DNA from 2 places in the Bacillus cereus group sp. BfR-BA-01316 genome. Region 1 is predicted to be linked to the other one. Evidence: riboswitches for the same ligand, from Rfam matches in the RefSeq annotation. Region 1 holds a riboswitch; the other holds the start of a gene.

Region 1 (5,377 bases):
ATTGCGAGACAGATGCGATTCCATATGAAGTAAATGAACATCTAATTGCAACGGTGTATTTCCAATTAAACGAAGTAATTGCGCCTCTGTTTCTTGCTTTGTAGGCATTAAATTTAATATAGCAATTTTCAAAGCACGTATATCTTGTGTTACTGCTCGCTCCTTCGTCATTACAAAAATATTTTCCTTCTGCAATACTTTGCGAGCTGGTAAATCTTTATCAATTATGATCGGCATGTTGTTTGCCTCCGACTAGCGCCGCTTCTAAATCTGCAATAATATCAGAAACATCTTCTATACCGACCGATAAACGGATTAAATCAGATGTAACGCCAGCTAAACGCTGATTTTCTGTGCTTAATTGTCTGTGCGTCGTACTAGCAGGATGTATTACACAAGTTCTTGCATCAGCTACATGCGTTACAAGAGTTGCAAGTTTTACATTTGCGATAAATTCTTTTGCTGCTTCTAATCCGCCTTTAATACCGAAAGTTAAAACTCCACTAGCACCTTTTTTCAAATATTTTTGTGCTAACGAGTAACTTTCATTACTATCTAACCCCGGATAATTCACCCATTCAATACGATCATGATTAGCAAGCCACTTAGCAACTTCGAGAGCATTTTCACTATGACGCTCCATTCGTAAATGCAATGTTTCCAGGCCAATGTTGCTAATATATGCATTGAATGGGCTCATACAGTTTCCATAGTCTCTTAATAATTGAACACGCGCTTTCACAATATACGCTGCTGCTCCAAAATTTTGAACATAGCTTACGCCGTGATAACTCGGATCAGATTCGACAAGCTCAGGATATTTTCCATTTGTCCAGTCGAAGTTCCCTCCATCTATTACAATGCCGCCTAGAGAACTTGCATGGCCATCAATATATTTCGTTGTAGAATGGACAATGATATTTGCCCCATGTTCAAACGCCTGGCATAAATAAGGCGTCGCTAATGTATTATCAACGATAAAAGGTACTTCTAATTCTTTTGCTGCCGTTGAAAGTTCTTTGAAATTCAAAACGTTCATTGCTGGATTTCCTAACGATTCTGCATAAACGAGTTTTGTCTTATCATTAGCAAGTGCCGCAATTTCATCTGCCGTTAAATTAGGATTAAAGAACGTAACATCGATGCCAAGCTTACGCAAACTCACTCCAAATAAATTAAACGTTCCTCCGTAAACAGTTGAAGAACAAAGTAAATGGTCTCCACTACTGCAAATATTTAAAACCGCAAGCATAATAGCTGCCTGCCCAGAAGCTGTTGCAACAGCCCCTACACCGCCTTCTAAATCTGATAACTTCTGCTCAAATGCAGCTAGAGTAGGATTTCCAATACGCGTATATATATATCCTTCTGCCTCTAAATTAAATAGTGCTGCTAAATCATCTGACGTATCGTATTTATACGTTGTACTTTGATAAAGTGGCAAAACACGCGGCTCACCATTTTTTGGCGTATAGCCACCTTGCACACAAATCGTTCCTTTCCCCCATGATTCTCCCATCTCTCATTCTCCTTTCTTTTATCCCCCTATTTGCGGGCAGTAAGACTCCCACCTCAAAATTCAGCGAATGCGAGGAAGTTATGCGGGAGATAACTGCCCGATTGGTGAAGGCTAATAATCAGTGGGAGAGGGACAAAACCCCCACTGATTAAAGTTTCACTTTATGCAAAATAAAAAACTACCCCTTTCCTGAAAACAAGAAAGGAGCAGTTTGAAAACACGCTCTAAAGGCTCTTTCTTATCTCTCAGGATTATTACCTGCAGGATTTGGCACAATTCCGTTATTCGGCTGTTGCCAAGGTTTCATCGGGCCTGTCCCTCCACCTTTTCTTGATAAGACTATGCAATTACCGTTGATTTTATAGCAATAATTTCCTGATGTCAAATGGTTTTTCTGAATGTTCTAAATTAAATGTAAGGAATTTAATATAAACAACAAAAGAAATATATTCCATATTTATTTGAAAAAGACCTTTTAAAAACTCCGATCAATATATAGAATTAAATAAGTGGTTTAACCGCGTTGGTTTCAAATTTTCATGAGATCTCAATATATTGAATAAGCCAATCCCTCAAAAAGATACTATATATATTCAATTCATTTCACACTAGCATATTCAATCCTTTCTACATTAAAACTTACATAACGGAGGTACAACATGACAAATAAAAAGGACATGCACTATATACTCGTCCTATATGGCATTCTTTTAGGCTCTATAGTAGGAGCTACAGTCTGGTTATTTTTAGTTACAATAAATATCGGAATTCACTTTATTTGGGGATACTTACCTACTATTTTCTCTTCTCCCCCTTATTACACCGTTTGTGTAACAATCATCGGTGGTATCCTCGTTGGTTTAACACAAAAATACTTCGGTACATATCCACGCCTTATGCCGGAAGTGATGGCTGAATATAAAAAAACAGGTAGAATTGAATACAGTTTTGTACATAAAGCTACTTTAACTGCGATTATCGTTTTAATATTTGGAGCTAGTTTAGGCCCAGAAGCAGCACTTGTTGGAATTATCGGTGGACTTTGTACATGGGTAGGAGATCGCTTTAAATTTGCTTTAAAAGGGATGAATGAACTAACAGAAGTTGGAATTGGTGCTACTTTAAGTGTAATTTTTAATGCACCATTATTCGGTTTCTTAGCTCCGAATGAAAATGAGGGTGAACAAATTAACGAATTTTCTAAAGGAAAAAAAGCAATTGTATATTTAGCTACCACTTTTGCTGGTTTTTCCGTTTATTTATTGCTTAGTAAACTCGATAATCGTGGATCCTTTATTGTTGATTTCGGGGAAGGTTCCCTTTCTCTTAATGAATGGATCGCCTTTCTACCACTTGCTAGCATTGGTGCTATAGTTGGTTTCTTTTATTTCAAATTAGAATTCACATTAGAGAAATTAATCCACCCCTTCAGGGAATACAAGGTATCACTTGGAATTATAGGCGGTATTTTATTAGGAGTTACAGGAACTTTTCTCCCGTATACGTTATTTTCAGGGGAACATCAATTAAAAGATTTAGTCGTTGAATGGAGCCATTTATCTTTCTGGGTACTACTTCTTTCAGGGGTTTTAAAATTATGTATTACTGCCGTTTGTTTAAATACGGGTTGGCGCGGCGGACATATTTTCCCAATTATATTTGCTGGATCAAGTATCGGATATGCTATAGCTTCTATTATCCCTATAGATCCAATAGCTTCTGTAGCCATCGTCACGACAGCTATTTCAAGCTATGCATTAAGAAAACCAATAGCTATAACATTACTATTACTCATGTTTTTCCCGCTCAATTTATTATTACCGATGCTCGGGGCGGCGGCAATTGGTAATGCATTTCCGCTTCCTAAACATAACGAAACTAAAAATTAATACAAATAGGCAGTGGGGACAAAAGTTCCACTGCCTATTTGTATTATACATGCTGCTTTAATAGTGCGTATAATTCTTCAAACTTATGCACTTCATATGTTGGCACAATCTCGCTATCATTTGATTTCTTTTCTGGATTAAACCAACAAGTATCAATTCCTGCTACATATCCACCTTTAATATCGGCGCTTAACGAATCCCCAATAATGAGCCCTTCTTCAGAAGCGAAGTTAGGAATACGTTCAAAAACATAATCAAAATACTCTTTCATCGGCTTTTGGAATCCCGTATCTTCAGAAACAAAAATATCTTTAAACAATGCATGTAATCCTGCATTACGCAAACGTTTATCTTGCGTCTTAAAAATACCGTTTGTCACTATATATAAATCATACTTACTTTGAATTTGATTTATAAATTCAAACGCACCCTGCATGAGTTGGTTTCCTTCTTCTAAGTAGCTACGATAATTATTTTCGAATAATATTCCATCTACTTCTTCCCCGTACTCTTTAAACAAAATGGAAAATCGTGTATTTACAACTTCATTTCGCGTTATTTCACCTTTTTCAAAAGAACCCCAAAGACTTTTATTTATTTTGTTATAACGATCCTCTATCTCATCAGTTAAAAGAAGCTCCTTCTCTTCAAAAAGCATCCGTAAAGCAATTTTCTCAGCCTTTTGAAAATCTAGTAACGTATCATCCACATCAAATAGCAATGTTTTATATTTTTTCATAAACCCCTCACACCCTCTTTTCTACAAAAACAAATTTACATAAATCGTATCATTCTTCCTTGTAAAAATAATAGGAGATATCTCATACTACAAACAGGGGTGAAAATATGAAAACCAGCAAAAATGAGAAAGAAATTTATCAACACATGCAAATTCACCAATTTCATACTCTTTTTTCCTTTAATGTCTTACCATATGTAGAACTGCATTCTTTTCAAAAGAAAGAGATGATATGTAATGAGGGAATCGACCTCTCTTATCTCTATTACTTAATTTCCGGGAAAGCAAAAATATATATGAGTCATAAAAACGGGAAGGTTTCATTAATTAATTTTATTCAAGCACCTTCGTTCATTGGGGAATTATGATTAATTGGCGTAGAATCCGTTACAAAAGCAGTTGAAGTGATTGAAGATTGTATTTGCTTAGCGCTTCCTCTTAAAGATTGTCAGCACCTTTTATTGCAAGATGCTACCTTTCTACAGAAACTATGCAAATTTATTGGAGAAAAAACAATTACCCGAACGGAAAATTACGCCAAAAACTATAGTTATCCGTTCGAAAATCGATTAGCTGCGTTTATTCTATTAACGGAACAAAATAATTGCTATATGGAAAAACATACTGAGGCCTCAGAATACTTGAACGTCAGTTACCGCCATCTTTTATATGTATTAAACCAGCTTTGCCAGCAAAACTACTTAAAAAAAGAAGGAAGAACCTATTACATACAAAATCGAATTCAATTAGAGAAACTGGCTGACGAACTTAAAATATAAAAAAAGCAGCATTAACGTTTACATGTTAATGCTACTTTTTTCGAGTGACGATTATGTTTTTAATTAAAATTTACTTGCTACTTTAGCCGCTTCTTCAAGACCTGCTGTAATGATTTCTTCTGCTTTATCTGGGAATTGGTTATGTCCTTCAATAACTACCGTTTCCATATTTGTTGCGCCGAAGAAGCCCATCATGCTTGCTACATATTTAACAGCCATTTCTACTTCAGCTGCTGGTCCTTCAGAATATACGCCGCCGCGTGCATTTAATAAAGCAATCTTCTTATCTCCAATAAGCCCAACTGGACCTTCTGGTGTATATTTAAACGTTTTACCAGCACGGTTTAAATAATCAATATACGTGTGTAATACGGCCGGAATCGTTAAGTTCCATAATGGGAAACCGAAAACTACTTTATCAGCTTCTAAGAATTGATTTAAATACTTATCA
Region 2 (5,377 bases), on a different contig from region 1:
GTAATAATTTTGTTTGAACCATAGGCCCCTTAATACGATCACCAGGTTCCTTAATAAAATCTATTGCCATTATTTCAAGTTCTTGATTATTTCCTTCTGCAAAAAGGCAAATAGGTGAGTTAGTGGCAGATGAATGTTCCTCCCAGTAAGGAATATCATTTTCTACAAACCGGCTGCAATTGTAACGTTATCCTTACTGATTGTTCAAGTATTTTCTTTGATATACCTACAGGAAAATAAAGAACTGCATTAATTTGTTGATCTGCAGAATAAAGACCTAATAAATAATTCATTCGATCTTGAGGTGTTACTGAAAACTTTCTTTGTTCCATAATTTTGTCCCCCTTTTAAGACCTTTTTTGGTATAACCTTATTCTCCATATGGTTGTAACTTTTCTAGTCACTTTTCTTCAAGAGCAAATAATTCTTATTTTTTGAATTTTTTACGAAAGTATCTTTTCCTTACTGGTTCCATTCTTTTTGCGGCTCTTTGTAGGTGATATACTCATTATTTTATTGTTATTAATACTTCCTATCTCTTCCGATAAAATCAAACGTAAATTAATTTAGTTTATATATATGCAAACATTTTACAATAGTGTTTAGGAATTATCGATAAAACAAATAAATCATTTTTATGTTTGTTAATAAAAAACAATAATATAATACGTTCAGGTATTACTTCATAATAAAAGGTTGATGGGCATGGAGGACCACCAACCTTTTATCATATTGCTTTAGATGTTTGTATTCATTATTACATTGTTTACTAAAATATCAATCTCTGATGTATCAACTCTCTCTTGCAGTTCATTCTTTAATTCTTTTACTAGTTTTTCGACACCATCAAATAAATTGAGCTCAGCTTCAACTAAGAAAGCTTTTCCTCCATTAGATTCAATCTCTTTAATCGTTTCATCTGCAGCTGTTTTATTTCAGCCGTAGTGAATCGCAACTAATGTACCCTCTTTCGCCAATCTCTTTGCAATGGCACGGCCAATTCCACGACTCGCCCCTGTTACTAACGCTACTTTCCCATCAAGATTTTTCATTTTTCCATCCTTCCTCAATTTTCGTTTGATAAAATCCTATACTTATATTTTTATTGAAATATCAATAATTTAAAATACAGATTTATAGGTAATTCAGTTAGTTAACTCATGATATTATAGTTGTAATTTACGATTTACTTTAGAAAATGAAATAAGGAGGCTACACAATGCAAAACGCAGTAAAATTGGATGAAATCGATCATAAAATTATGAACCTGTTATATAAAAATGCGAGAATTTCTGTTTCAGAAATAGGACGGATTATATCCATGACGCAGCCTGCTGCAAAAGAACTGATTAACAAACTTGAAGATCAAGGAGTTATAGCGGCTTACAGAACAAAATTTGAGCCTTCCAAAATTAATAAAAACATTCAAGCATTCATTATGTTTAAAACGAGCCAATGCTCTGATTTTATCCAATTGTGTAATGCCGCTCCTGAAGTAACAGATCACCCATTATCTATTGAACAAAGAGATGGTATTAAACTAAATCGCATCCAAGAAATTGCTGAAGAGATTTGTTATCAAAATAACGAGGAAATAAATGATTAGTAAATAAAAAAGAGCATTGAAAAATCAATGTTCTTTTTTATTGCGTTTTTACTTGTTAATTAGATTTCCCTTCGAAAAGAGAACCTGTTATTCAAATCGAAAGTATTTTAACCACCTACCCCTGATTCCTCTGCACCTCCCTAAACTCCTCCTTCACCTTCTCTAACAACCCTTCTTCCGTAATTAATCGATATGCCGTATTCGCTAATGCCTTTGCCGATGTAATTAACGCTTTATCACCTAGTTCTGAACGAGCTGCTTCTCTAAATTCATTCGTATGAGCAATTAAGTCATCTGGCCCAATTTTAATGTAAGGATGAATTGTCGGTACGACTTGGCTTACGTTTCCTGCGTCTGTTGAGCCGATTCCTACTCTTTCTTTACGGTTTACATCTTCACCAAGTTGTTCTAGTTCTTCGGCTACGACGTCATTAAATGTTTCTGTTACGAGCAATTCATCGATTTCATTTTGGAATTGATGAATTTTCACTTTTGTACCTGTTGCTAGTGCTGCACCTTGTGCGATATTTCTTACTTTTTCTGTTACCTCAGCACATCTTGTTCTTGTTGCTGCGCGGATAAAGAATCGTGCCGATGCGTAATCAGGAATAATATTAGGCGCTTTTCCTCCTTCTGTAATGACTCCATGAATTTTCACATCTGATGGAAGTTGTTGGCGAAGTGCATTAATACTGTTATAAAGCTGGATAATCGCATCTAATGCGTTTATTCCTTCTTCAGGCGAAGCTGCTGCGTGAGCTGTTTTCCCGTAAAAATGAAAATCTAGTGGATCGACCGCTAGTGATGGACTCGTCGTCGCTGTTTTTCCGCTCGGATGAATCATAAGCGCCGCATCAATATTTTTAAATAAACCTGCTTTTACATAACTCGCTTTCGCACTACCATTTGGCCCACCCTCTTCTGCTGGTGTTCCGAACACGACAACTTCCCCGCCGATTTCTTCAAGTGTTTCTGATAATGCGATCGCTGCTGCAACGCTAATTGTTCCGATTAAATTGTGACCACACGCATGGCCGAGTCCTGGTAAAGCATCATACTCAGCTAAAAATGCGATTACTGGCCCTTGTTTTCCGGAACTTTTTCTTGCGATAAAGCCTGTTTCATGCCCAGCTATATTATGTTGCAATTGGAATCCTGCGCTTCCTAACAGTAAACTTAATGCTCTTGATGCGTAAAACTCTTGGTTACCAATCTCCGGATTCGCATGAATATCATGACTTGTTTTTATGTATTTTTCCTTATTTCTTTCTATACTTTCAGTAATTGTTTTTCTTTGTGACGTTACTCCTGTCGCTCCCATTTTTCTTCCTCCTTTTATTTTCACGTAAAAAAGCCTCTTTCTAAAAGATAGAAAGAGGCTTTTTTACGTGAAAATGAGCTTCTTTCTTATCTTTCAAGTTACCTTGCTGGAATTGGCACAGTATTCATATAGAATCCGCTGCCGAGGTTTCGTAGGGCCAGTCCCTCCACCTCTCGTGATAAGAATTTTCATAAAATTATATTAAATTATTTTTATTCTAAGTTCATTCCAGGCAAAAGTCAAGGAATTCCTATCCGAATTTACCGAATATCTAAAAACCCTTTTAATACGCCAATTGTCTCCGGTGCTTGTAGTCTTGCACATATGTACGGGAATTCCGTACTACCTTCAAACATCATTTGAGATGTGAGCGGTGCCCCTGCCCAAAAGATTTCATCATCGATTACTATAAACGGGTATGCTTTGTTTTGTCTTTGTAACTTTATATTTTTTAATGGAACTGGTCCATCACTATATACCGTTACTTGTGCATTCGTACGCATTAACGCTTGCCATACTCTTTTATCTACTTGCCTTGTGCTTGGAAGTGAAATGATAATTTGACGTTTTGCAGCTAAAATATCTTTTAGTAGTCCTTTCGGCTCTTCAAGATTCATTTCCATAAACCAACGTAAACGTTTCGATATTTTCCGCTCCCACACTTGTCTTGATGTCGTACGATCATATACATCTCCGTGACGTTCTATATGGGCTGTTAATTGTGATAACGCTTGTTTTCTCGATAAATTTTTACGCATGTAGTGGCAATCTGATAATTGAATGAACTTCCCTCTCGCTCTCGTAACTGCTACATTGACGAGACGATGGTTTTTATGATCAAAGAATAACACACCAGGACGTTCTTGCGGATAACTATCAACCGTATCAAAGATCATCATATCTCTTTCAGACCCTTGAAACTTATGAACTGTCGCCGCTAAAACTGGTATGTTTTGATATTTCGTTCTCTGCAACATTTCTCTAATGCACGTTGATAAAAAGCGGGACTGCGCCCTGTACGGCGTAACTACACCGATAGATTGAACACCATCTAACAATCCAATTAACATCATTTGCATCGCTACTAACCCAGACATAATATTAAAACGCGAACCTGAAGCAGCGTCTTTTAAAGAAAAAGCTCCCATTAAGCTCGTATCAAATAAAACACTAGCTTCATTTGCGAACGGTTGTAGTTTCGCAAGTTCTTTACGCTCTGAAACAGATGGATGATCGTAAACTCTATTTTTATAAATAAATGAATTCGTAAACTTCGATATATCCGCATGCATACGTCTTTGTTCCTGCAACATAAAAAGGTTGGGATGTGCTTCTGATTTATTTACAGAATTAACAATCCCTGCATGATAAAACATATCTTCACCGAGCCATTTTCGAACGAGTTCATGGTTTGCCATCGCAATCGGAGGTAATTGTAAAAAGTCACCACAAACGACAATACGTTTTCCAAGAGAAGCAGCTAATGCGATTTGCGGAACATATGCCATACTTACTTCATCTACAACAACTAAATCAAATGTGCGCTCATAAATAAGTGAATCAATGGCACATTTTGATAGCGTTGCACCGATTACTTTTGCATTTTCAATATATTCTTTTTCTACTTCTTTAATTTTCGCTTTTTGCTTTCGAAGATCACTTTCAATCTCTTGTATACGCTTCTTATCAGCAGAAGTCGCTTTATATGATAAAATCTTTTCACGAAGATCTTGTCGTGTCTCTTCTAAATAGAGTCTTTCTTCTCCCCAAGATCCGTTCGTCGTTTCAACTAACTTCGACGCAAGTAACGTTTCATGATTTCGTATATGTTCATGTTGACTATAACCGTAACGAACAATTTCGCCAGGTGTCCATTTCTTCTTCTTCTCAATTTGCTTCGTTACTTCACTCATTAATACGTCCACAGCCGCATTACTATGAGCTAACACAAGTACCGATTTTCCTTTTTGATAATGAGCAGAAATAATACGCGATAAATTGTAAGACTTCCCTGTTCCCGGTGGTCCCCACACGTACGTTGTCGGATTGTAAAATGAACGATACGCCAATTCATTTTTCGTATTTTTCATCTTCTCAATATGCTTCGGACTACTCGTCCCATCAACAAGACGCTTTATACGATTACGTTTCAACTTATCTTTATGCGCCTCTTTCAATCGCTCTTGCAGTTGCTCTAAAAGTTGCCACGGTTCACTGTATAAAACAGCTTCTCTTATTTCACCTTGTATATAATCATTTAACTTCAGTTCTATTTCTAATCCATGTACAGATAATACTTCCCCCGTCGCTTCTTCACCATCGAACTCAATTCGAATTGGTGAACCTTCCGGTAAGCTTACTTCCGAAATAAGCTGAAATACGTATACTGTACTTTCATAATCTGTATATAAGAAACGACCGTTAATGATAGAAATTTTACTACCACCTAT

The links. A riboswitch is a leader RNA that binds a small molecule or an ion and turns the genes downstream of it on or off. The one in region 1 is predicted to bind S-adenosylmethionine.
Region 2: another riboswitch for S-adenosylmethionine. It lies ahead of MR071_RS15320 (M20 family metallopeptidase); the one in region 1 lies ahead of MR071_RS09040 (bifunctional O-acetylhomoserine aminocarboxypropyltransferase/cysteine synthase).

The regions. Positions count from the first base shown of each region.
Region 1 is NZ_JAKUGX010000008.1:41,736-47,112, forward strand. Features, by position in the region: gene metA (homoserine O-acetyltransferase MetA) at 1-237, opposite strand, end outside; gene MR071_RS09040 (bifunctional O-acetylhomoserine aminocarboxypropyltransferase/cysteine synthase) at 221-1,519, opposite strand; SAM riboswitch class I at 1,755-1,859, opposite strand; gene MR071_RS09045 (chloride channel protein) at 2,179-3,408, shown strand; gene MR071_RS09050 (YjjG family noncanonical pyrimidine nucleotidase) at 3,452-4,147, opposite strand; partial or broken gene MR071_RS09055 (transcriptional regulator YeiL) at 4,255-4,926, shown strand; gene MR071_RS09060 (FMN-dependent NADH-azoreductase) at 4,990-5,377, opposite strand, start outside.
Region 2 is NZ_JAKUGX010000019.1:22,458-27,834, reverse strand. Features, by position in the region: partial or broken gene MR071_RS15335 (condensation domain-containing protein) at 1-332, opposite strand, end outside; partial or broken gene MR071_RS15330 (SDR family NAD(P)-dependent oxidoreductase) at 747-1,052, opposite strand; gene MR071_RS15325 (Lrp/AsnC family transcriptional regulator) at 1,220-1,606, shown strand; gene MR071_RS15320 (M20 family metallopeptidase) at 1,722-2,927, opposite strand; SAM riboswitch class I at 3,011-3,112, opposite strand; gene MR071_RS15315 (AAA domain-containing protein) at 3,188-5,377, opposite strand, start outside.